Kribbella solani: one gene and its partner. Each later gene encodes a partner of the first gene's protein in a complex. Links are inferred from orthologs where the notes say so. Each region holds a gene or a part of one and is shown on either strand. Other genes may lie near its edges. The genes, in order: HDA44_RS09910 and HDA44_RS09250.

The links.
Region 2: the proteins of HDA44_RS09910 (region 1) and HDA44_RS09250 are in contact, whole or in part, in a solved structure (PDB 8BNU), measured with the Escherichia coli proteins. The link is inferred for Kribbella solani from one-to-one orthologs.

Annotation. Positions count from the first base shown.
Region 1 is NZ_JACHNF010000001.1:2,207,916-2,218,812, forward strand. Bases 5,393-8,392 are described here. They hold HDA44_RS09910 (3-hydroxyacyl-CoA dehydrogenase NAD-binding domain-containing protein), read right to left. Parts: upstream 7,970-8,392; coding sequence 5,816-7,969; downstream 5,393-5,815. Other genes in these bases: HDA44_RS09905 (ABC transporter substrate-binding protein), read right to left, coding at 5,393-5,661; HDA44_RS09915 (acetyl-CoA C-acetyltransferase), read right to left, coding at 7,966-8,392. In the rest of the region: HDA44_RS09865 (PH domain-containing protein), read right to left, coding at 1-277; HDA44_RS09870 (YchJ family protein), read right to left, coding at 333-698; HDA44_RS09875 (hypothetical protein), read right to left, coding at 725-1,165; HDA44_RS09880 (MerR family transcriptional regulator), read right to left, coding at 1,289-1,657; HDA44_RS09885 (DMT family transporter), read left to right, coding at 1,743-2,057; HDA44_RS09890 (DMT family transporter), read left to right, coding at 2,078-2,533; HDA44_RS09895 (carbohydrate ABC transporter permease), read right to left, coding at 2,523-3,422; HDA44_RS09900 (carbohydrate ABC transporter permease), read right to left, coding at 3,422-4,381; more of HDA44_RS09905, read right to left, coding at 4,378-5,392; more of HDA44_RS09915, read right to left, coding at 8,393-9,186; HDA44_RS09920 (MerR family transcriptional regulator), read left to right, coding at 9,249-9,980; HDA44_RS09925 (acyl-CoA dehydrogenase family protein), read right to left, coding at 9,984-10,897. UniProt on the Escherichia coli protein: Catalyzes the formation of a hydroxyacyl-CoA by addition of water on enoyl-CoA. Also exhibits 3-hydroxyacyl-CoA epimerase and 3-hydroxyacyl-CoA dehydrogenase activities.
Region 2 is NZ_JACHNF010000001.1:2,070,080-2,080,956, reverse strand. The notes cover bases 3,588-6,567. They hold HDA44_RS09250 (acetyl-CoA C-acetyltransferase), read right to left. Parts: upstream 5,727-6,567; coding sequence 4,449-5,726; downstream 3,588-4,448. Other genes in these bases: HDA44_RS09245 (TetR/AcrR family transcriptional regulator), read right to left, coding at 5,723-6,457; HDA44_RS09255 (3-oxoacyl-ACP reductase), read right to left, coding at 3,588-4,440. In the rest of the region: HDA44_RS09270 (acyl-CoA thioesterase), read left to right, coding at 1-805; thrS (threonine--tRNA ligase), read left to right, coding at 871-2,217; HDA44_RS09260 (MaoC/PaaZ C-terminal domain-containing protein), read right to left, coding at 2,238-3,092; more of HDA44_RS09255, read right to left, coding at 3,094-3,587; HDA44_RS09240 (acyl-CoA dehydrogenase family protein), read left to right, coding at 6,589-7,926; HDA44_RS09235 (hypothetical protein), read left to right, coding at 8,437-9,237; ppdK (pyruvate, phosphate dikinase), read left to right, coding at 9,613-10,877.

The DNA of each region.
Region 1 (10,897 bases):
GCTCCGTCGACGACTGCTTGGGTGAGAAGTGCAGCCGATCGACAACGCCCGAGTACCGGTGGATCTCCAGGACGACGACACCGGGCGGCCTGTAGTCAAAGCGCGCCGACTTCACCGCCGCCCGCGGGATGCGCCTGGTGCCGACGACATCCCGGAAGATCAGCTCCTCGTCGGTCAACCGGAGCTCGACGCGCAGTATCGCGACGAGGAGGAACAGGGCGACGAGGATCGTCGGCCAGTACTCGGGCAGGATCGCGGTCGTCACGATCGCCGCCACCAGCGGAACCACCGCCAAGGCTCGGGTCACTCGGCCGGCGCGCCAGTGGTGGGGGTCAGAGGGCGGCGACATAGACCCATTCGCCGGCTTCGCGGGTGAAGGTGCTGTTTTCGTGCTGGATGCCGGTGGTGTAGTGGGCGTTGAACTCGACTGTGCCTTCGGTGTGGAAGGCGCTGCCGCCGGTTGTGCCGAGGATCTCCAGGCCGGTCCAGATCCGGTTCGGGAAGTCGATCCGCGCGGGGCGGGTCGTACGCGACCAGGTCTTCTGCAGGTATGCCGCGTCATGCCGTACGAAGGCGCTGTACCGCGACCGCATCAACTCCTCCGCGGTCGCCGCCGTCACCACACCCCGATGAAGCCGCCCACAGCACACGTCGTACGAGACACCACGCCCGCAGGGACAGGTTGGAAGAGCAGCCATGGCGTCGATTGTCCCTGATCCCGGATTCAGAGGGTGGTGCCGGTGACCATGTACAGGCCGATTGCGATGGCTAGTACGGAGAGGGTGGCGCCGGTTATCGCGAGGGGTTTGGCGGGGCGGCGGCCGGTTAGGGCGATGACGGCGAGAGCTATGCCGGGGAGGGCGAAGGGGAACGGGGCGTACTGGCGGAAGCCGGTCATGTCCGCGGGGACGAAGGGCGCGACGAGAGCGGCGAAGCCGAGAAGGAGTGCGAGGGCGGCGAATATCCCGGAACCGACGCGCTCCTGGGCCGCCGGCACCACCGCCCACTGCAAACCAGCCTGCGGCTGCGCATAATCAGGCCAAAGATGCTGCGGCGCCCCGTACTCGGCCGCACTGTGCTGATGCGGCGGGTACCGCGGCGCGCCGGGCTGGGGTTTCGCGGGCCACGGGGCGGGGTGATTGGGATCGGGTTCTGGTTGCGTCATGCCTTCTCCACGCTTGAGTTCGCCAACTGCCCGTCACCACCCACGGACACCAACAACCACCCAGACGCGCCAACCCCAAGCCCGGTTCCCCCACACAACCCCAAGGGCGCTGGCGGGCGGGGGTCAGGCGGACGCCAGCGTGGGTGTCACGGCGGCGGTGTCGCGTTTGAGGGCGGCCAGGACGTCCAGTTCGCGGTTGATTTCGCGGCGCTTGTCTTCCAGGCGCTGGACCTGTTGCGCGAGGAGCACTTCCAGTTCGCCGGTACGCTCCTCGGCCGGCGCTTCCAGGCACGGGAGCAGTTCACCGATCGTCACGGTACCCAGCCCGGCCGCCAGCAGGTGCTGGATCATCACGACGCGCTCGATCATCGTCGCGTCGAAGTCCCGCCACCCGCCCGGCGTACGTCCGGAGCGGATCAGGCCCTGTTCTTCGTAGTACCGCAACGACCTGGTACTGACACCGCTCGCCGCCGCGAGCTCACCGATGCGCATGCTGCCTCCCAGCGCCAAGTCTTGCACCTGACACCAATGTGAAGTTGCACAGTCTGAGGGTCGGGCTTCCATCGAAAGGACCCTCATGCACTGGCTCTACCTCGCCGTCGCCGTCGGCTTCGAGATCGCGGTCGCGATCTCGGCCGGCAAGGCGAACGGTTTCACCCACCGTGGCTGGACGATCACGACGCTCGTCACCGGCGCGCTCGGTACGTACGCGCTCAGCCGCGCCCTCCTGACCTTCCCGATCGGCACCGGGTACGCCCTGTGGACCTCGCTGGCCGGCGTGGGCATCACGCTCCTCGGCGCCCTCGTCTTCCACCAGCAGCTCAGCTGGCGCAAGGCCGTGGGCATCGCCCTGGTCATCACCGGCGTCGTCGGCCTCCAACTCTCCAGCTGACCCACCCGAAGGACCCACCCATGAACACAAAACCCTCCCCCACCACCCCCGACCACCCAACCAACCAATCCGCCACCCACCCCGCCACGACACCCACCGACCCCGCCGGCGCCACACCCACCAGCCCCCGCGCCAGCCGTTCTCAGGGCTGGCCGATGCTCCTGCTGGCCGGTGGGTTCGAGATCGGGTACGCGCTCTCCGTCGGCGGCAGCCACGCGTTCACCGTCTGGCAATGGTCGATCACGGCTGCCGTGTTCTTCCTGCTCACCCTCTGGGCCCTGAGTCTCGCCCTCCGGACCATCGACGTCGGCCTCGGGTACGCGGTTTGGGCGGGCACCGGCGCCGCCGGCACCGCCCTGCTCGGCCCCGTCTTCTTCCCGGAGTCCCTCACCCTGCCCAAGGCCCTGTGGCTGACCGTCATCATCACCGGCGTCGTCACCCTGAAGCTCGCCGACCGCCCGAAGGTCAGTCCTTGATACCCGATTGGGTGACGCCCTGGATCAGATAGCGCTGGAGGAAGGCGAAGATCAGCACCAGCGGCAGGATCGAGACCGCGACCGCCATGAAGAGCTCGTGGATATTGATGGTCTGCGCCGTGATGAAGGTGGACATCGCCACCTGGATGGTCCAGGACGACGAGTCCTGCCCGATCACCAGCGGCCAGAGGAACGAGTTCCAGTTGCCGATGAAGGTGATCGCGGCCAGCGCGGCGAAGAACGGCAGCGAGTTGGGTACGACGATCCGCCAGAACACGCCGAAGTACCCGGCGCCGTCCACCCGCGCCGCCTCCTCCAGCTCCTTGGGGAACCCGAGGAAGTACTGCCGGAACAGGAACGCCGCGAACCCGCTGAACAGGGTCGGGATGATCAGCCCGCGCAGCGACGAAACCCAGCCGAGCGACGACACCACGATGAACGAAGGGATGAACGTGACCGCGCCGGGAATCATCAGCGTGGCGACGATCGCGTAGAAGATCTTGTCCGCGTGCTTGTACGGGATGCGCGCCAGCCCGTACCCGGCCATCGATGCCAGCAGCAACTGTCCGGCCGTACCGAGAATGCCGACGACGGCGGAGTTGTACAGCGCCCGCGCCATCGGTACCTGGGTGTCGCTGAACAGCTCCTTGATGTTCCCCCATTGCAGGTGCGACGGGAACAGCGTCCACGACGGCGCGGTGATGTCGCCTTCGGTGGACAGCGCGTTGCGCAGGATCAGGTAGAACGGCAGCAGGAACAGCACCACCGCGACGAACAGCGCGATCCAGCGCAGCACCATCCCGACCCGGCCGAGCGGGCTGCGGCTGAACCCGATCGGCTGCGGGGTTCCGCTGGTACGTTCGCGGTTCCGTCCGGCTTTGACCGCCATCAGTCGCCCGCCTTTCCGAAGCCGAACAACCGGCTCTGCAGCAGTGTCACGATCATGATGATGGCTGCCAGGATCAGCGCGCCGGCCGAGCCGTGGCCGAGGTCCTGGATCTGGCCGAGCGAGATCCCGTACAGGTAGACCAGCGGCGGCCGCGCGTAGTTGACGTTGCCGATCAGGTTGTAGAACTCGTCGAACGCCTGGTACGCCGCGATCAGGTTGAGGATCAGTACGGCCACCGAGGTCGCCCGAAGTTGCGGCAACGTGATGTACCGGAACACCTGCCAACCGGGCTTCGCCCCGTCCACGTACGCGGCCTCGTACAGCGTCGGCGAGATCCGCTGCAGGCCCGCGATGAACAGGATCATGTAGAACCCGAGCTGCAGCCACAACCGGACGGTGATCAGCGGAATCCAGTACCAGGGTGGGCTGACCGTCGACAGCCAGGCGATGTTGTCGACGCCGAACCAGCCGAGCACCGTGTTCGCGAGACCGAACCGGACGCCGTTGAAGATCGACAGTTTCCAGATCAGCGACGCGACCACGTACGAGCACGCGGTCGGCAGGAAGAACACCGACCGGAAGAAGGCCCGCGCGATCTTGACCTGGTTCACCAGCAACGCCAGCAGCAGCGAGAGCGCGAACGTCAGCGGCACGATGAACACCGCGAAGATCGTGAACGTGCCCAGGCTGGAGAGAAAGTTGCGGTCGGTGAGCATGTCGACGTAGTTCTGCAGCCCGACGAACTTCGACGGCGTGACCGTGTTGTACGCCTCGAAGAAGCTGAGGATCAGGCTCCAGATGATCGGCAGGTAGGAGAAGACCAGCAGGCCGATCACGAACGGGCCGACGAACACCCAGAACCACAACGCGTTCCCGGCGATGCCCTGCTTCCGCCGCCGCGAACCGCGCCGCGTACCGGTCCCGGCGGGTTCGGTACGGGTCTTGGCCGGTGCGCTCATCCGAACAACCGGGAGAGCTCGGCGTTGACGGTCTTCTCGGCGTTGGCGATCTCGGCGGCGGGGTCGGCTCCCTTCTTGACGATGTTCGTCAGCATGTCGTTGTACGCGGTGTTCATCTTCGGCGTCCAGGCTGGGTCGTCGGTGTGCCCGTAGTCGGCGGTCAGCTTGACCGTATCGGCCGCGACCCCGCTCTGCAGCTTCGACGCCTTGGCCGCGAGGCTCTTCCGCGGCGGGATGTGGAAGCCGTAGTTCAGCGCCCAGTCCTCCTGGAAGTCCTGCTTGTCGAGCCACAGCCACTTGACGAACTTCTTCGCCGCGTCGATGTTCGGGCTCTTGGCCGAAACGAACTGGGTCCAGCCGCCGGAGTACACGGCCGGTTTGCCTTGCGCGTCAAGCTTCGGGAACGGGATCACCCCCAGATCATCGCCCAAAGCCTTCTGCATTCCCGGCACCGCCCACATACCGATCCACTGCATCGCGACCAGACCCTGGTTCAGCGCGCTCGGATCGGTCCAGTCGGTCGGCGAGCCGAGCAGGATGCTCTTGTCCGCGTACAGCTGGTGCAGCTTGCCGAAGGCCTGGGCCGCGCGCGGCGTACCGAAGCCCGGCTTGTGGTCCGCGGTCAGCCGGTCCCCGCCGGACGACCACAGCGCCGGCCCACCCATCGCCAGGCCGGCGTCGTTGCCGACGAAGATGCCCTTCACCTTGTTGGTGGTGAGTTCCTTGGCCGCGGCGATCAGGTCGTCGAGCGTCTCCGGCGGCTTGATGCCGGCCTTGTCCAGCAGCGACTTGCGGTAGTAGATCACTTGCGGGTCGACGATCATCCGGATGCCGTAGATCTTGCCGTCGACGGTATTGGTGGCCAGGTCGCCCGGCTGGAAGTCGTCCTTGACGTCGGCCATGATGTCGTCCAGCGCGACCACCTGGTTGCTCTTCACCATGCCGATGTTCAGCTGGCTCTCGAAGACGTCCGGGCCCTTGCTGGAGAGCAGTCCGGAGGAGAGCTTGGCGCCGTAGTCGCCGGGCGTCCACTGCACGGTGACATTCGCATCGGTGTACGCCTTGGCGTACTTGAGCGCCGCCTGCTGCGTACCGGTCTCACCGTACTGGTGGTACCACTGCGACAGGTTCACCTTGTCGCCGCCGCTGCCACCACCGGACGAGGGGCGGCCGGTGTTGCCGCCACAGGCCGCGGTGAACGCGGCCAGCGCGGCCAGGCCGCCGGTCCGCTTCAGCAGGTCGCGCCGGGTGAGTCCGGCGTTCGGAACATGAGCAGGCATGAGTTTCCACCTTCCCGGGGGCACACGGGGTAGGGCAGGTCAATCGTTGTAGAAGTGCCAGCACCATGGCGCAAAAGCGCGCCCGGCGCAAGACCGGGCGCGCTGTTCTTTGTTCGAATGTGTGGAATTTGCTTGAGTTGGTATCGGCTCGTGATCAGCCGAAGATCTCCCCCGCGGCCGCCTTCCGGACCAGCGCGGCCGGCGGCTCGAAGCGCGTCCCGTACGCCGCTGCCAGCGCACGCGCCCGGTCGGCAAAAGCGGCCGGGCCGTACGCGTTCACGTACTGCAACGCGCCACCGTGCAGCGGCGGGAAGCCGATGCCGAAGATCGAGCCGATGTTCGCGTCCGGCACGGACCGCAGCACGCCTTCGTCCAGGCACTTCACGGTCTCCAGCGCCATCGCGAACAGGAACCGCTCCTGCAGGTCCACGAGCGGAATCGCACCTGCACCCGCCGCCGGCTCGCGCTGGCCGAAGTGCTCCCACAAGCCGGGCCACAACCGCTTCGGGCCTTCGGCCGGGTAGTCGTAGAAGCCGGCGCCGGCCGCTTTCCCCCGCCGGTCGAATTCGTTGACCAGCCGGTCCGTAACAGCCATTCCCGGATGGTCGTCGAAGGCGCCCGCGCTGTCCCCGGCCGCCCGGGCCGCGGCACGGATCTTCTGCGGCAGCGTCAGCGTGACCTCGTCCAGCATCGCCAGCGGCGGCGCCGGGAACCCGGCCTGGGTGGCGGCCCGCTCGATCATGACCGGGTCGACCCCCTCGGCGACCATCGCGGCGCCTTCCATCACCAGCGTGCCGAACACCCGCGAGGTGAAGAATCCGCGGCTGTCGTTCACCACGATCGGCGTCTTCCGGATCTGCCGGACGACGTCGTACGCCTGCGCGATCGCCCGATCGGACGTCTTCGCGCCGACGATCAGCTCGACCAGCGGCATCCGATCCACCGGCGAGAAGAAATGCATCCCGACGAAGTCGTCGGGCCGGTCGATCCCGTCCGCGAGCGAGGTGATCGGCAGCGTGGACGTGTTCGAGCAGAGCAGCGCGTCCGGCTCGACCACGCCGGCGATCTCGGCGAACACCTTCTGCTTCAGCCCGGTGTCCTCGAACACCGCCTCGATGACCAGATCGCAGCCGGCCAGATCGTTCGGATCGCCGGTCGGCGTGATCCGGCTGAGGAAGGTTTCCACGTCCGCGGGAGTCGTACGCCCCTTCGCGACCTGCTTCGCCAGCAGTTTCTCGGAGTACTCCTTGCCGCGCGCGGCCGCCTCCAGCGAAACATCCTTGAGTACGACATCGATGCCCGCCTTGGCGCAGACGTACGCGATCCCGGCGCCCATCATCCCCGCGCCAAGGACACCGACCTTGCGGGCACGATAGGAGGGTACGCCGTCCGGTCGCGACCCGCCCGCGTTGATCGACTGCAGGTCGAAGAAGAACGCCTGGATCATGTTCTTGGCGATCTGTCCGGTGGCGAGCGAGACGAAGTACCGGGACTCGATCCGGGACGCGGTCCCGAAGTCCACCTGGCTGCCCTCGACCGCCGCGCTCATGATCGCGCGCGGTGCCGGGTACGGGGCGCCCTTGAGCTGTTTGCGCAGGTTCGCCGGGAAGGCGGGCAGGAAGGCGGCCAGCTTCGGCGAGGACGGCGTGCCGCCGGGGATCTTGTAGCCGTCGCGGTCCCACGGCTGCTTGGCGTCACCTTTGTACGTCGTGATCCAGCGGCGGGCCGCATCCAGCAGCTCGGCCGCCGGTACCACCTCGTCGATGATTCCGACCGACAGCGCCTGCGCCGGCTTCATCCGCTGGCCCTGCAGCAGCACCTTCATCAGCGCGTCCTGCAAACCGAGCATCCGGACCGTACGCGTCACTCCCCCGCCGCCGGGCAGCAGACCGAGCGTCACCTCGGGTACGCCGAGCTCGATGCGGTTGTCATCGGCAACGATCCGGTGGTGACAGGCGAGTGCGATCTCCAGGCCGCCACCCAGTGCCGACCCGTTGATCGCGGCAACGACCGGTACGCCGAGCGTTTCCAGCGTACGCAGTTGCCGCTTCACCTCTTCGATCATCCCGAACGCCTCGGCGGCGTCCGCCGGCTGGATCCGGGACAGCTGCCGCAGGTCGCCACCGGCGAAGAAGGTCTTCTTCGCGCTGGTCACGATCACGCCCTTGAGCAGCGCCTTCTCGGCCACCAGGCGTTCCACGATCGACCCCATCGCGGCGACGTACGCGTCGTTCATCGTGTTCGCCGACGCGCCGGGGTCGTTCAGCGTCAGGGTGACCACACCGGCGTCGTTCTTCCACTCGATCATGCCGCCAGCCTCTCGATGATGGTCGCGACGCCCATCCCGCCGCCGACGCACAGGGTCGCCAGGCCGTACCGGAGTTCGCGGCGCTCCAGCTCGTCCAGCAGCGTGCCGATCAGCATCGCGCCGGTGGCGCCGAGCGGGTGGCCGAGCGCGATCGCGCCGCCGTTCACGTTCACTTTCTCGTGCGGTACGCCGAGGTCCTTCATGAAGTGCATGACCGCGGCCGCGAACGCCTCGTTCATCTCGAACAGGTCGATGTCAGAGACGTCCAGACCGGCACGCGCCAGCGCCTTCCGCGCGGCCGGCGCCGGGCCGGTCAGCATGATCGTCGGGTCCGCCCCACTGACACCGGTCGCGACCACTCGGCCGCGCGGCGCCTGCCCGAGTGCCGCACCCGCCTGCTCGTTGCCGACAGCAACCAGAGCGGCGCCGTCGACGATGCCGGAGGAGTTGCCCGCGTGGTGTACGTGGTCGATGCGCTCGACGGTCAGGTACTTCTCCAGAGCGACCGAGTCGAACCCGCCGTGTTCACCGATCGCGGCGAACGACAGCGGCAACCCGGCCAGCGTCTCCACCGACGTACCCGGCCGGACCAGCTGGTCGTGGTCGAGGATCCGTAACCCGTTGCGGTCCACGACCGGTACGACGGAGCGCGTGAAGTAGCCGTTCGCCCAGGCCTTGGCGGCGCGGGCGTGCGACTCGGCCGCGTACGCGTCGACGTCGGTCCGGGTGAATCCGTCCAGGGTGGCGATCAGGTCCGCGCTGATGCCCTGCGGGACGAAGCCGGTCGCGAGCGCGGTCTCCGGGTCCATCGCCCAGGCGCCGCCGTCGGATCCCATCTTCACCCGCGACATCGACTCGACGCCGCCGGCCAGGATGAAGTCCTCCCAGCCGGACCGGACCCGCTGCGCTGCCTGGTTGACCGCTTCCAGGCCGGACGCGCAGAACCGGTTCAGCTGCACGCCGCCGGTGGTCTCCGGGTAGCCGGCCATCAGGACCGCGGTGCGCGCGATGTCCATGCCCTGGTCGCCGATCGGGGTGACCACGCCGAGTACGACGTCGTCGATCGCGGCCGGATCAAGCTCGGGATGCCGGGCCCGCAGCTCCTGCAACAGCCCGGTGATCAACTGGATCGGCTTGACCTCGTGCAACGCGCCGGCGGCTTTCCCTTTCCCGCGCGGCGTCCGGATCGCGTCGTACAAGAACGCTTCACTGGTCATGTAGCTGATTGTGACAGTAGAGCTGTCATGATGGTCAAGGACGGATCGTTATGATCTCCGCCATGTCGGATGCTCCGGGGGACGCGACGCTGACGGTGGACGAGTTGTCGGTGCGGGTCGGGATGACCGTACGGACCTTGCGCTTCTATGCCGGGCGCGGGTTGATCCCGCCGCCGATCAGGCGCGGGCGGGTCGGGTACTACGGCCCGGAGCACATCGCCCGGCTCGACCTGGTCCGTGAGCTGCAGGCGCATGGCTTCACCCTGCAGGCAATCGAGGGGTACCTGGAACGCATCCCCACCGACGCGACCCCGCAGGACATCGCGCTGCACCGGACGCTGCTCACCCCGTGGATGCGCGATCTCCCCGAAACCCTCGACCGGACCGCGCTGGTACGCCGCACCGGCCGCGACCTGACCGACGACGACATCGAGATGCTGGTCGCGCTCGGCGTGGTCGAACCGACGCCCGACGAGGACGTGTTCCGGGTCGCGACCGCGCACCTGAGCCTCGGCGTCGAACTGCTCGACCTGGACCTCCCGGTCGAGGCCGTCCAGGACGCCGGCCGTATCTTCACCGACCACGGCCGCGCGATCGCCGAGGAACTGACCGAGGTCTTCCGCACCAAGGTCTGGCCGCACTACCGCGACTCCGGCGGCCCACCCGAACACATCCAGCAACTCGTCCAGCGCTTCAAACCGGTCACCATCCAGGGCCTGGTCCTGGCCTACGAACGCGCCGTCGGCGAAACGCAGCGCGACACCATCCGCCGTACCAGGAACAAGCCCCGCTGACCGTCACACCCCGAGCGTGCGCCCCACGATTTCCTTCATGATCTCCGTGGTGCCGCCGTAGATGGTCTGGATTCGGGTGTCCAGGTACGCCTTGGCGATCGGGTACTCGGTCATGAAGCCGTAGCCGCCGTGGAGCTGGAGGCAGCGGTCGACGACCTTCTGCTGCAGTTCGGTGGTCCACCATTTCGCCATCGCGGCCTCGGCGACGGTGAGCGTACCGGCGTTCAGCTCCTGGATGCAGCGGTCGACGAAGACCCGGGCGATCTGGGTCTCGGTGGCGAGCTCGGCCAGTACGAAGCGGCTGTTCTGGAAGGACCCGATCGGGCGGCCGAACGCCTTCCGGTCCTTCACGTACGCGAGGGTGTCGGCGAGGACGTTCTCGCAGGCAGCGGCCGCGACCACCGCGATGGTCAGGCGCTCCTGCGGCAGCTTCTCCATCAGATAGCCGAAGCCTTTCCCCTCCTCGCCGAGCCGGTTCGCCACCGGCACCCGGACGTTGTCGAAGAACAGTTCGGCGGTGTCCTGCGCCTTCAGCCCGATCTTGTCCAGGTTCCGGCCGCGTTCGAAGCCGGGCATGCCGCGCTCGACCACGATCAGCGAGATCCCCTGCGCGCCGGCGTCCGGGTCGGTCTTGGCCACCACGACGACCAGGTCCGCGAGGATGCCGTTCGAGATGAACGTCTTCTGCCCGTTCAGTACGTAGTGGTCGCCGTCGCGCCGCGCGGTGGTCTGGATGCCCTGCAGGTCACTGCCCGCGCCGGGCTCGGTCATCGCGATCGCGGTGATCGTCTCCCCCGAACAGAATTCCGGCAGCCAGCGCGCCTTCTGCTCGTCGTTCGCATAGTCCAGCAGGTACGCCGAGTTGATGTCGGTGTGGATGGTGAAACCGACCCCACTCGCGCGGACCCGGGTCAGCT
Region 2 (10,877 bases), 140 kb from region 1 along the record:
GGAGATGATCGACGTCGACCTGTTCCGGGGACGGCAACCGCAGACCTCGATGCAACGAGTGTTCGGCGGGCAGGTGCTCGGACAGGCGCTCGCCGCCGCCGGCCGGTCGGTCGACCCGGAGCGGGTCGTGCACTCGCTGCACGGATACTTCCTGCGCGCCGGCGACACGTCCGTACCGATCGTGTACCGGGCGGAGGCGACGCGGGACGGTGGTTCGTTCAGCAGCCGCCGCGTGGTCGCGTCGCAGAACGGCAAGCCGATCTTCTACATGTCGGCGTCCTTCCAGCGCCCGGAGCCGGGTCTCGACCACCAGGATCCGATGCCGGACGACGTCGTACCGCCGGAGGAAGCGCCGCGGCTCGCGACCGTACTGGAGGCGCAGTCGGGTCGTCCCGCCGCAGACTGGGATCGGGAGTGGTCCTCGCTCGATGTCCGGCTGGCCGGCGTGACCGGTCGTCAGTTCTGGATTCGCGCGGCCGGGAAACTCGCGGACGAGCCGGCGCTGCACGCGTGCGTGCTCGCGTACGCCAGCGATCTCACCTTGCTCGGCGCCAGCCTGCTGCCGCACGGCATCGTCATCGGCGACCGCCGCATCCAGCCCGCGTCGCTCGACCACGCGCTGTGGTTCCACCGCCCGTTCCGCGCCGACGAGTGGCTGCTGTACGACCAGTCGTCGCCGTCCGCGTCCGGCGCACGTGGTTTCGCGACCGGCAGGTTGTACACCGAGTCCGGCAGCCTGATCGCCTCCGTGGCGCAGGAGGGACTCATTCGCCCGGTCGGCCTGGACGCCGATCTGCTACCGTAAAAGCATGTTGAAGCGCGCTGTTGTGACGACGACGCCGGAGTATGTCCCGGCGCGCTGACACTTGACTGTCTGACCGAAGCCCCGGGGCGAGTGCCCCGGGCCAGTCATCAATAGATGCAGTGACGTTCCCGTGGTCCCTCGCCCTTCTCAATGAGGAGACCACCATGTACGACCACCGCAAGATCGGCCGCGAGCTCGGCTTGTTCGACTCCGACCCGTTGATCGGCGCCGGACTGCCGTACTGGCTGCCCGCCGGCGCCGCCGTACGCCACGCGCTCGAGAGCTACATCGCCGAAGTAGAACGACGCGCCGGGTACCAGCAGGTGTACTCACCAGTGCTGGCCAAGCGCGAGCTCTACGAAATCTCCGGCCACTGGGCGAAGTACCACGACGACATGTACCCGCCGATGGAAATGGGTGGCGAGGAACTGGTCCTGCGCCCGAGTATCTGCCCACACCACGCGCTGATGTATCGGTCGCGGTCGCACAGCTATCGCGAACTCCCGCTGCGGATCTCGGAGCTCGGTGGGCAGTATCGCGCCGAGTTGTCGGGCGCGATCGGTGGGCTGAGCCGCGTCCGGGCGATGCAGCTGAACGACGCGCACATCTTCTGCCGGCTCGACCAGGTCGCCGCCGAGGCTGCTGCCGCGTTGGGGTTGATCAATGCTGCCTACGCCGACCTGGGGATCGTCGCGTCCCGATTCGTGCTGGCCTTGCCGGCTTTGGATGCGGAGTTCAACAGTCCGGCCAGCAAGTACGTCGGGGACGCGGCGAGCTGGGCCGCGGCTGCCGACCTGTTGCGCGACGTGTTGAAGGACGCCGGAGTCGAGTACGAGGACGCGCCGGGCGACGCGGCGTTCTACGGGCCGAAGATCGACATCCAGGTGATGGATTCGGCCGGCCGGGAGTTCAGTCTGTCGACCGTACAGATCGACTTCCATCAGCCGGAGCGGTTCGGGCTCGAGTACATCGGTGCCGATGGCAACAAGCATCGGCCGGTGATGGTGCATCGGGCGATCGTCGGCAGCATCGAGCGGGCGATGGCGCAGCTGATCGAGGTACACGGCGGGGCGTTCCCGGCCTGGCTGGCGCCGGTGCAGGTGGTGGTGCTGCCGATCTCGGACGACGAGGAGCAGCGGGCCGCCGAGGTCGCGCGGCGGGCGTCGGACCGCGGGTTGCGGGTCGAGGTCGCGCACGCGGACGAGGGCAGCCTGGGCGCGCGGATCCGCGAGAACCGGCTGGCGCCGTACCAGGCAGTGATCGGCGCCCGCGAGGACGCCGCCGGTGAGCTGGCCGTCCGCGAACGCGACGGCAGCCGCTGGGCGGCCGCCGCGATCGGGTCCGTGCTCGATCAAATCCGGCGGGAGGCGATTCCCCGGGCCATCGCGATCGACGAAGCCCTGGCGAGCTGAGCCTGCGCGGACCCGCGGATTCAGCCCTGTAGCTGACCGACCAGGTGAGTCAGCTCGTGCGCTTCGTCGTACAGCGCGAAGTCGAGGGTTTTGCCGGAGCGCTGGTGGCCGAACTGCACCCGGGACGGGAGCAGCAACGGCTTCCGGAAGTCCACGCGGACCGTGAACGCGTCCGGCAACTCGCCGGCCCGCTCCAGCGACGCGAGCGCGGCCGCCTTCGCCCACATCCCGTGCGCGATCTGGCGCGGGAACCCGAACGCCTGCGCGGTCAGCTTGAACAGGTGGATCGGGTTCCGGTCGCCGGACGCGGCGGCGTACCGGCGGCCGAGGTTGCCGCGCAGGTCCCACCACGCGTTCGGCCCGAGCACCGGGTCGGTGAGCAGGTCGGCATGCGCGTTGGGATCACCGGAGGAGCGGCTGAGCAGTGTGGTGAGATCGGTCCAGACCAGCTCGTGATCGACGAAAACCTCACTGATCACGTCGAAGACGGTGCCCTTCGGGTGCGGGCGTTCGGCCGTACCGTGCACACGGATCGACGGCTCCGCGTGGAGCGGGATCGGCTGGTGCTGCGTGATCGTGTTGGACAGGTGCACGATCCCCATCGGCTTGTACGGGAACGAGGGGTCGGACATCAGGTCCAGGTGCAGCGGGAAGGCCAGCACGTGCGGGTAGGTGACCGGCAGCGCGGGACCGGCCGCGTACCCGGTCACGTCGCGGTAGGTCGAAAGGTGGTCCTGGTTGACCGCCGAGCGGGGCAGCTCGAGCGTCAGGCCGTCCTCGTTCGGCTCGTAGTCGGCGCGGCGCAGGGTCGCCTTGACGGTCCGCGCGTACAGCGAACCGAGGCCGGGGGAGTCGTCGTACCGCCGGGTCGGCATGTCAGGCGCCCAGCAGGCTCTGGCCGCAGACCCGGACCACGTTGCCGGTCACGCCCGCCGACGCCGGGTCCGCGAACCAGGCGATCGTCTCGGCCACGTCGATCGGCAGACCGCCCTGCTGCAACGAGTTCAGCCGGCGGCCGACCTCGCGGATCGTGAACGGGATCTTCGCGGTCATCTCGGTCTCGATGAACCCCGGCGCGACCGCGTTGATCCGGATCTGCCGCTCGGCCAGCTTCGGCGCCAGCGCCTGGACCAGCCCGATCACACCAGCCTTCGAGGTCGCGTAGTTCGTCTGGCCGTTGTTCCCGGCGATCCCGGCCATCGACGACACGCCCACGATCGACCCGCCGTCGCGGAGCGCGCCGGTGTCGACCAGGTGCTTGGTGATTCGTTCCGGCGCCCGCAGGTTCACGTCGAGGACGGCGTCCCACACGTCCGTACGCATGTTGACCAGCCGCCGGTCCCGGGTGATTCCGGCGTTGTGTACGACGATGTCGAGGCCGCCGTGCTGCTCCTGCGCATGCGCCGCGATCCGCTGCGCGGCATCGACCGACGTGACGTCGAGCAGCAGTTCCGTACCGCCGATCCGGGAGATCACCTTGCGCAGCGGGTCCGCGTTCTGCGGTACGTCGACACCGATGACGGTCGCGCCGTCACGGGCGAGTGTGTCCGCGATCGCGGCGCCGATACCGCGGGCCGCGCCGGTGACCAGGGCGGTACGCCCGGCGAGTGGCCGGTTCGGGTCGTTGCTGACGAGTGGGCCGGTGCCGATCCTCGCCACCTGACCGTCGACGTACGCGGACTTGGGGGAGAGGAAGAAGCGCAGCGTCGAGTCGAGTTGCTCATGCGCGTCCGGCGCGACGTACACGAGGTTGACGGTGGCGCCGCGCTTCACCTCCTTGCCGAGCGACCGGGTGAAGCCTTCGAGCGCGCGCTGCGCGATCTGCTGCTCCGGGCTGCTCGACAGCTCCGGCGTCCGGCCGACGACCACGACCCGCCCGGCCGGCGCGAGCTGGCGGACGACGGGGGAGAAGAACCGTTGCAGGCTGGACAGATCGGCCGTCGAGGTCGCTCCGGTCGCGTCGAAGACGAGCGCCTTCGGCCGGATCTCGCTGGACGCGACACCTTCGTTCGCCGTACTGAACGCGGCGCCGATGTCCCGCAGCAGCGCCTGGATCGCCTTGCCGGCGTCGGTCTCGCCGATCGCGCCGAAGACGACCGGCCCGTCGATCACCGGCGACCCCTCGATCCAGCGGGGCAGCGGCAGCGGGTCGGGCAGACCGAGGTTCTTCACCAGGGTCTTGCCGAGCGGCGTCCGGGTGAAGGTCTGGTAGCGATCCGTCATCTCAGCTCCTACTTCTCGAGGATGGCGACGACACCCTGGCCGCCCGCGGCACAGATCGAGATCAGGCCCCGGCCGCCGCCGTTCTCGTCCAGTTGCTTGGCCAGCGCGGCGACGATCCGCCCGCCGGTCGCTGCGAACGGGTGGCCCGCGGCCAGCGAGCTCCCGTTCACGTTCAGTTTGTCCCGGTCGATCTCGCCGAGCGGCGCGTCCAGGCCGAGCCGCTCCTTGCAGAAGATCGGGTCCTCCCAGGCCTTCAGCGTAGCCAGCACCTGCGACGCGAACGCCTCGTGGATCTCGTAGTAGTCGAAGTCCTGCAAGGTCAGCCCGGCCCGCTGAAGCATCCGCGGCACCGCATACGCGGGTGCCATCAGCAGCCCCTCGGCGCCCTTCACGTAGTCGACCGCGGCCGTCTGCGAGTGCGTCAGGTAGGCGAGCGGCCGGAGACCGTGCTCGGCGGCCCACTCGTCGGTGCTCAGCAGCACGGTCGACGCGCCGTCGGTCAGCGGAGTCGAGTTGCCGGCCGTCATCGTCGCGGTCTCGCCCTTGCCGAACACCGGCTTCAGCCTCGCCAGCTTCTCCAGCGTCGTGTCGGGGCGGAGGTTCTGGTCCTTCTCCAGCCCGAGGTACGGGGTGATCAGGTCCTGCTGGAAACCCCGGTCGTACGCCTTGGCGAGATTGACGTGGGAATTGAACGCGAGCTCGTCCTGGGCCTCGCGGGTGATGCCCCACTCCAGCGCGGTCAGCGCGGCGTGTTCACCCATCGACTTGCCCGTACGCGGCTCGGCGTTGCGCGGGATCTCCGGCACGATGTCCTTCGGGCGGACGCGGGCGAGCACCTTCAGGCGATCCGGGTACGTCTTGGCGCGGTTCAGGTCGAGGAGTACGCCGCGCAGATGGTCGTTGACGCTCAGCGGCGCGTCCGACGCGGTGTCGACGCCACCCGCGATACCGGCATCGATCTGGCCGAGCGCGATCTTGTTACCGACCAGGATCGCCGCCTCCAGACCGGTGCCGCACGCCTGCTGCAGGTCGTACGCGGGGGTGGTCGGCGCGAGTTTGGAACCGAGGACCACCTCGCGGACCAGGTTCCAGTCGCGGGCGTGCTTGAGCACCGCGCCCGCGACCACCTCGCCCACCTCCTGCCCACCGAGCCCGGTCCGGTCGACCAGACCGTTCAGGGCGGCGGTCAGCATGTCGGAGTTCGAGGCGTGCCGGTACGTCTTGTCCTGCCGGGCGAACGGAATCCGGTTGCCGGCGACGACGGCCACCTTGCGGGTCTCGGTCACGATTTCTCTCCTGCTCTAGTGGAGCGGGTGGTTCGGCCCGCGAGTGCTTTGCGGCCCACCGCGGTGGCCAGGGTCGCGGTGATGGCAGTCGAGCGGACGGTACCGACATCGGCATGATGCACCACCGGGTGGCCTGGTCCATTGCCCGACACGATCAACCCGACCCTTGCCATGTGCAACGATCCGAGCGTCTGCGTGTACAGGTGGTTGGCCAGGTACGCCGTGTCGACCTGGTCGAACACGCCGGCCCGCTGACCGGCTTCGAGGACGGTCGCGATCCGGCCGAGCGGCGCGGCCATCGCCGTACCCAGCTTGACCATCACCGGCTCGGTGATCTCGCCGAACAGCTCCTCGCCGGTCCGGCGCAGCAGACTCATTGCGCAGTCAGTGAACGCCGGGTAGGTGAGACAGAAGTCGACGAACGTTTCACTCAGTTGGCGGAGCCGGTTGAGCGGCGCCTTGCGCGGACTGTCCTGACTACTGAGCTGGGTGTCGAGCTCGGCCAGATAATCGACCAGGGTGAGCGCGAACAGCTCCTCCTTGCCGGCGAAGTGCCGGTAGATCAGCGCCTTGTTGATCCCGACCCGCTTCGCGATGTCGTCGATCTGGGCGTCGATCGTGCCGCGCTCGTCGAACAGCTCGCGGGTGGCGCGGATGATGTCCCGCTCCCGGTCGCGACGACGCTCCGCCGTGGTCCGGCGGCGTCCGATCGCGAGCAGCGCGGAGCTCATGGATCGATCTTAGCCACACCGGTACCACCTGGTGCAAACGACAGTTACACTCGTCGGTAACATTGCGCTGGCGCTGTTGTCCTGCCGGTGTTGTTCCGCTGATGTTGTTCCGCCGCTGTTGGAGGATGTTGATGACGGATCCCAAGCCTGCCACGCCGGAGGTTTCGGCTGACGTGATGGCGCTGGCCGGAGAGCTCGGGGCCGAACGGTCCAAGCCGGGCTGGAGCCCGTTCTCGCTCGCGCTGAACGACGAGCAGCGGGAGATCCGCGACTGGGCGCACGCCTTCGCCGCCGACGTCATCCGCCCGGCGGCCGCCGAATGGGACGAGCGCGAAGAGACGCCGTGGCCGGTCATCCAGGAGGCCGCGAAGATCGGCCTGTACGGGCTTGACGCGAACATCAACCTCTTCGTCGATCCGTCCGGGTTGCTGATGCCGCTCGTCCACGAGGAACTGTTCTGGGGCGACGCCGGTATCGGCATGTCGCTGAAGGGCACCGGGCTGGCATCGTCGGCGATCTTCTCGAACGGTACGCCGGAACAGTGGAGCCAGTGGATGCCGCGCTGCTACGGCACCCCCGATGACGTACGCGTCGCGGCGTTCTGCTCGTCGGAGCCCGGCGCCGGGTCGGACGTGTCCGCGATCCGTACCCGCGCCGTGTTCGACGAGGCCGCGGACGAGTGGGTGATCAACGGCCAGAAGGCCTGGGCCACCAACGGCGGGATCGCGGACATCCACGTCGTGGTCGCCACGGTCGATCCTGCTTTGGGTACGAAGGGTCAGGCCGCGTTCGTCGTACCCAAGTCCGAGGTCCACGGTCTGGAACAGGGCACGAAGCTACGCAAGCACGGTCTGCGCGCGTCGCACACCGCCGACGTCTTCTTCGACAACGTCCGGATCCCGGCCGCCAACGTCCTCGGCGGCAAGCCGAAACTCGACGAGCGCCTGGCCCGCGCCCGCGAAGCCGCCGCCGGGACCGCTCGCGCCGCCGGCCGGAACGCTTCGATGGCGACCTTCGAGATGACCCGCCACATCGTCGGCGCCCAGGCGATCGGCATCGCGCGCGCCGCGTACGAGGTAGCCCTCGACTACGCCAAGACCCGCGAACAGTTCGGCCGCCCGATCATCGACAACCAGGGCATCGCCTTCAAACTCGCCGACATGGCCCTGGAAATCGACGCCGCCCGCCTCCTCGTCTGGCGCGCGGCCAACATGTCCGCCGCCCTCATGCGCGGCGAAACCCCCGACTACCGCCACGGCGAAGGCTCCATGGCCAAACTCAAAGCCGGCGAAGTAGCCGTGAAAACCACCGAAGAAGCCATCCAAATCCTCGGCGGCAACGGCTACACCCGCGAATACCCGGTAGAACGCATGCACCGAGACGCCAAAATCTACACAATCTTCGAAGGCACCTCCGAAATCCAGCGCCTGGTAATCGCCCGCGCCATCTCCGGCATGCGCATCAGATGACGCGGAACCCCGCTCCGCAAGGGCCCTGAGCGTCCGCGATCGCATTCCTCAGACCAGTCCCGGACCTCCTTCGGGGTCCGGGTCATCGGGCCTCCCGAGGTCCCTGCTCCGTGACTGCTCCGTCAGCCCTGACGCCAGTGCCCGCAACCGCCGGTCGACAGCTTGCCGCGCGCAGTCGTAGGAGGACGGGAGCATGTGCGTGTACAACCGCAGCGCGAAGACGAATTGCTTCCCCAGCCGTTGTTTGGTGGTTCAGGCCGCGAGTGCGGCGGGACATAGGCAGAGTTATGTCCCGTCCGAAGCCGCCGTACGCCGAACGCGGCTGGTAACGAGTCCTATGCTTCAACTGTTGGCGGGGCAGTTGACGCGATGGGAGTAGGTGGTCCGGATCGTCAGCCCACCTCGCCCCGCCGTTCCAGTCAACGAACAGCTGAGGCTCGCCATCTGCCAGTTGCACATCGCCCACAATCGCCCCCGTACATCGGGCGGCAGGGTTCTACGGAGATCCGGATGGGCACATCCGGGATCTGGGGAGGATTCTGTGCGCCGACATTTGATGGCCCTGTTCGTGACAGCAGGTTTGATCAGTACGGCAGCGGTACCCAGCTGCGCCGCAGCTGCGGCATCGCCGGCAGCGCCACCTGCAACAGCGTCGATATCAGCGTCGCCATCGGTTCAGCCAGGAGCCCCGAAGCCGCCGCAGCCAACGCCGTACAAGAGCGCGAAGCCGGGTTCCAGGGGCAAGCGCTCGATGGTCATACCGACGGCGGCTACGCCGGCTCCGACGTCGCGGACCTTGGCCGATTGCCAGGCGCTCGCCGCAAAGGTGCAGGCCGGCCGCGTGCAGGACCCGCCGAAGAACTGTGTCGCTCGGTCACCGCCAGCACCACAGCCGCCAACTGGACCATCCCGATCGACCTGAGAGTCGCCTCGTCCACCGCACCGATCGGCCGGCCCACCAGCACGACCGCGACCTTCGTCATCTGCCCGACAAACCGCGTCGCGTCGAACCTGTCGTACGGCGCCGTCACCGGCTCGTACTGGAACATCCCGGCGACTGTGTCGTTCAATCGGGCGGTGGTGCCGGAGTTCGTCAACCACGTTTCCCGCGCGACTTTGTCCGGTCTGCCCGGCCTTGCCAGTACCGGTACCTATCTGCATCGACTGACCGATCCTGCGCTGAACAAGAAGAACGGTGACACTGCAGCTGGCCCGGGTGTCAAATGCCCGACCCGGCGGGCTGCGGGCCGAGTGGTTTCAGCCGCTGCTTCATCAACAGAACCCAGAACCAGTCCGCCGGGGGCACCTTGATCGGCTTCTACCGCAGTCAGCGCGTGCTCGCTCACGACCCCTTCCAGATAGACTTCACCGGGTGACGGAGCCGCGGCTGAGCCTGCAAATCGAAGCCGGTTATCACCAGTTTTGCCTGTTCGCATCACCCAGGAACCACCGGCAGCGACGGGCTCTAGGTCACCCGAGCACTGGACCTACTGTCGCTGCACAAGGGGTGGCGCCAGCGCCTGGTAATCGCCCGCGCCATCTCTGGTATGCGCATCAGGTGACGTGACCGGCTGCGGTCCCGTCGTCCGATTGGGGCCAGTTGGTGGTGGGCCCGGTGTGGGTGGGACTTCCGGCCCTGTTGGTGGCCGGGCGGGCTCGTGAGGCTGGGAGGCGGAGGTGCGACTGATGACGACATTGCCGACCGGCCGCTTCGTGTTCGACTTCGCCGAAGGCAGCATGGACGAGCAGGATCTGCTGGGGGGAAAGGGCGCCAACCTCGCGGAGATGACCCGGCTCGGGTTGCCGGTTCCGCCGGGATTCACGATCGCCACCACGGCCTGCCGGGCGTACCTGGAGACCGGCGATCTGCCGGCCGGGGTGAGTACGGAGATCTCGGCGCACCTGGCCCGGCTGGAAGAGGTGATGTGCCGGCGGTTGGGCGATCCGGCCGACCCGCTGCTGATCTCGGTACGCTCCGGCGCCAAGTTCTCGATGCCCGGGATGATGGAGACGATCCTCGACATCGGGCTGACCGACGAGTCGGTGCACGGGCTTGCGAAGCGCTCGGGTGACGAGCATTTCGCCTGGGACTCGTACCGGCGGTTGCTGCAGATGTACGCGCGCACGGTTCTCGACGTCCCGGACGAGGTGCTCCGGACCGCGGTGTCCGCGGAGTACGCCGAGTGGGGTGCCGGAACCCCGGAGGAACTGCCCGCCGCTGCCATCGAACGGGCCTGCGCGGAACTGCAGCGGGCGATCGCCGGCCATGCCGGTCGGCCGTTTCCGCAGGACCCGCGCGAACAGCTGGACCTGGCGGTCCGCGCCGTCTTTCGGTCGTGGTCGACTCCGCGCGCCCAGCTGTACCGGCGCCAGGAGCACATTCCCGGCGACCTCGGCACCGCCGTCAACGTGATGGCGATGGTCTTCGGCAATCGTGGCGCGGACAGCGGAACGGGGGTCGCGTTCACCCGGGATCCCGCCTCGGGCGCGCCTGGTAGCTACGGTGACTACCTTCAGGACGCGCAGGGCGAGGACGTGGTCGCCGGGGTCCGCAACACGGTCCCACTGGCCGAGCTGGCCACGATCGATCCGGTCAGCCACGCCGGCCTGATGGCCGCGATGTCCACGTTGGAGCAGCACTATCGCGACCTGTGCGACATCGAGTTCACCGTCGAACGTGGCCGGTTGTGGATCCTCCAGACGCGGGTCGGCAAACGTACCGCCGAAGCGGCGTTCCGGATCGCCGTCCAACTGGTCGACGAGGGCCTGATCACCCTGGATGAGGCGCTGCTGCGCGTCACCGGCGGTCAGCTCGGCCAGTTGATGTTTCCGCGCTTCCGCGCCGGGCACGGCGTACCGGCGCTGGCCCGTGGCGTCGGCGCCTCGCCGGGTGCCGCGGTCGGCGTCGCGGCGTTCGACTCGGCGGCGGCGAAACGGTTCGCCGCCGCCGG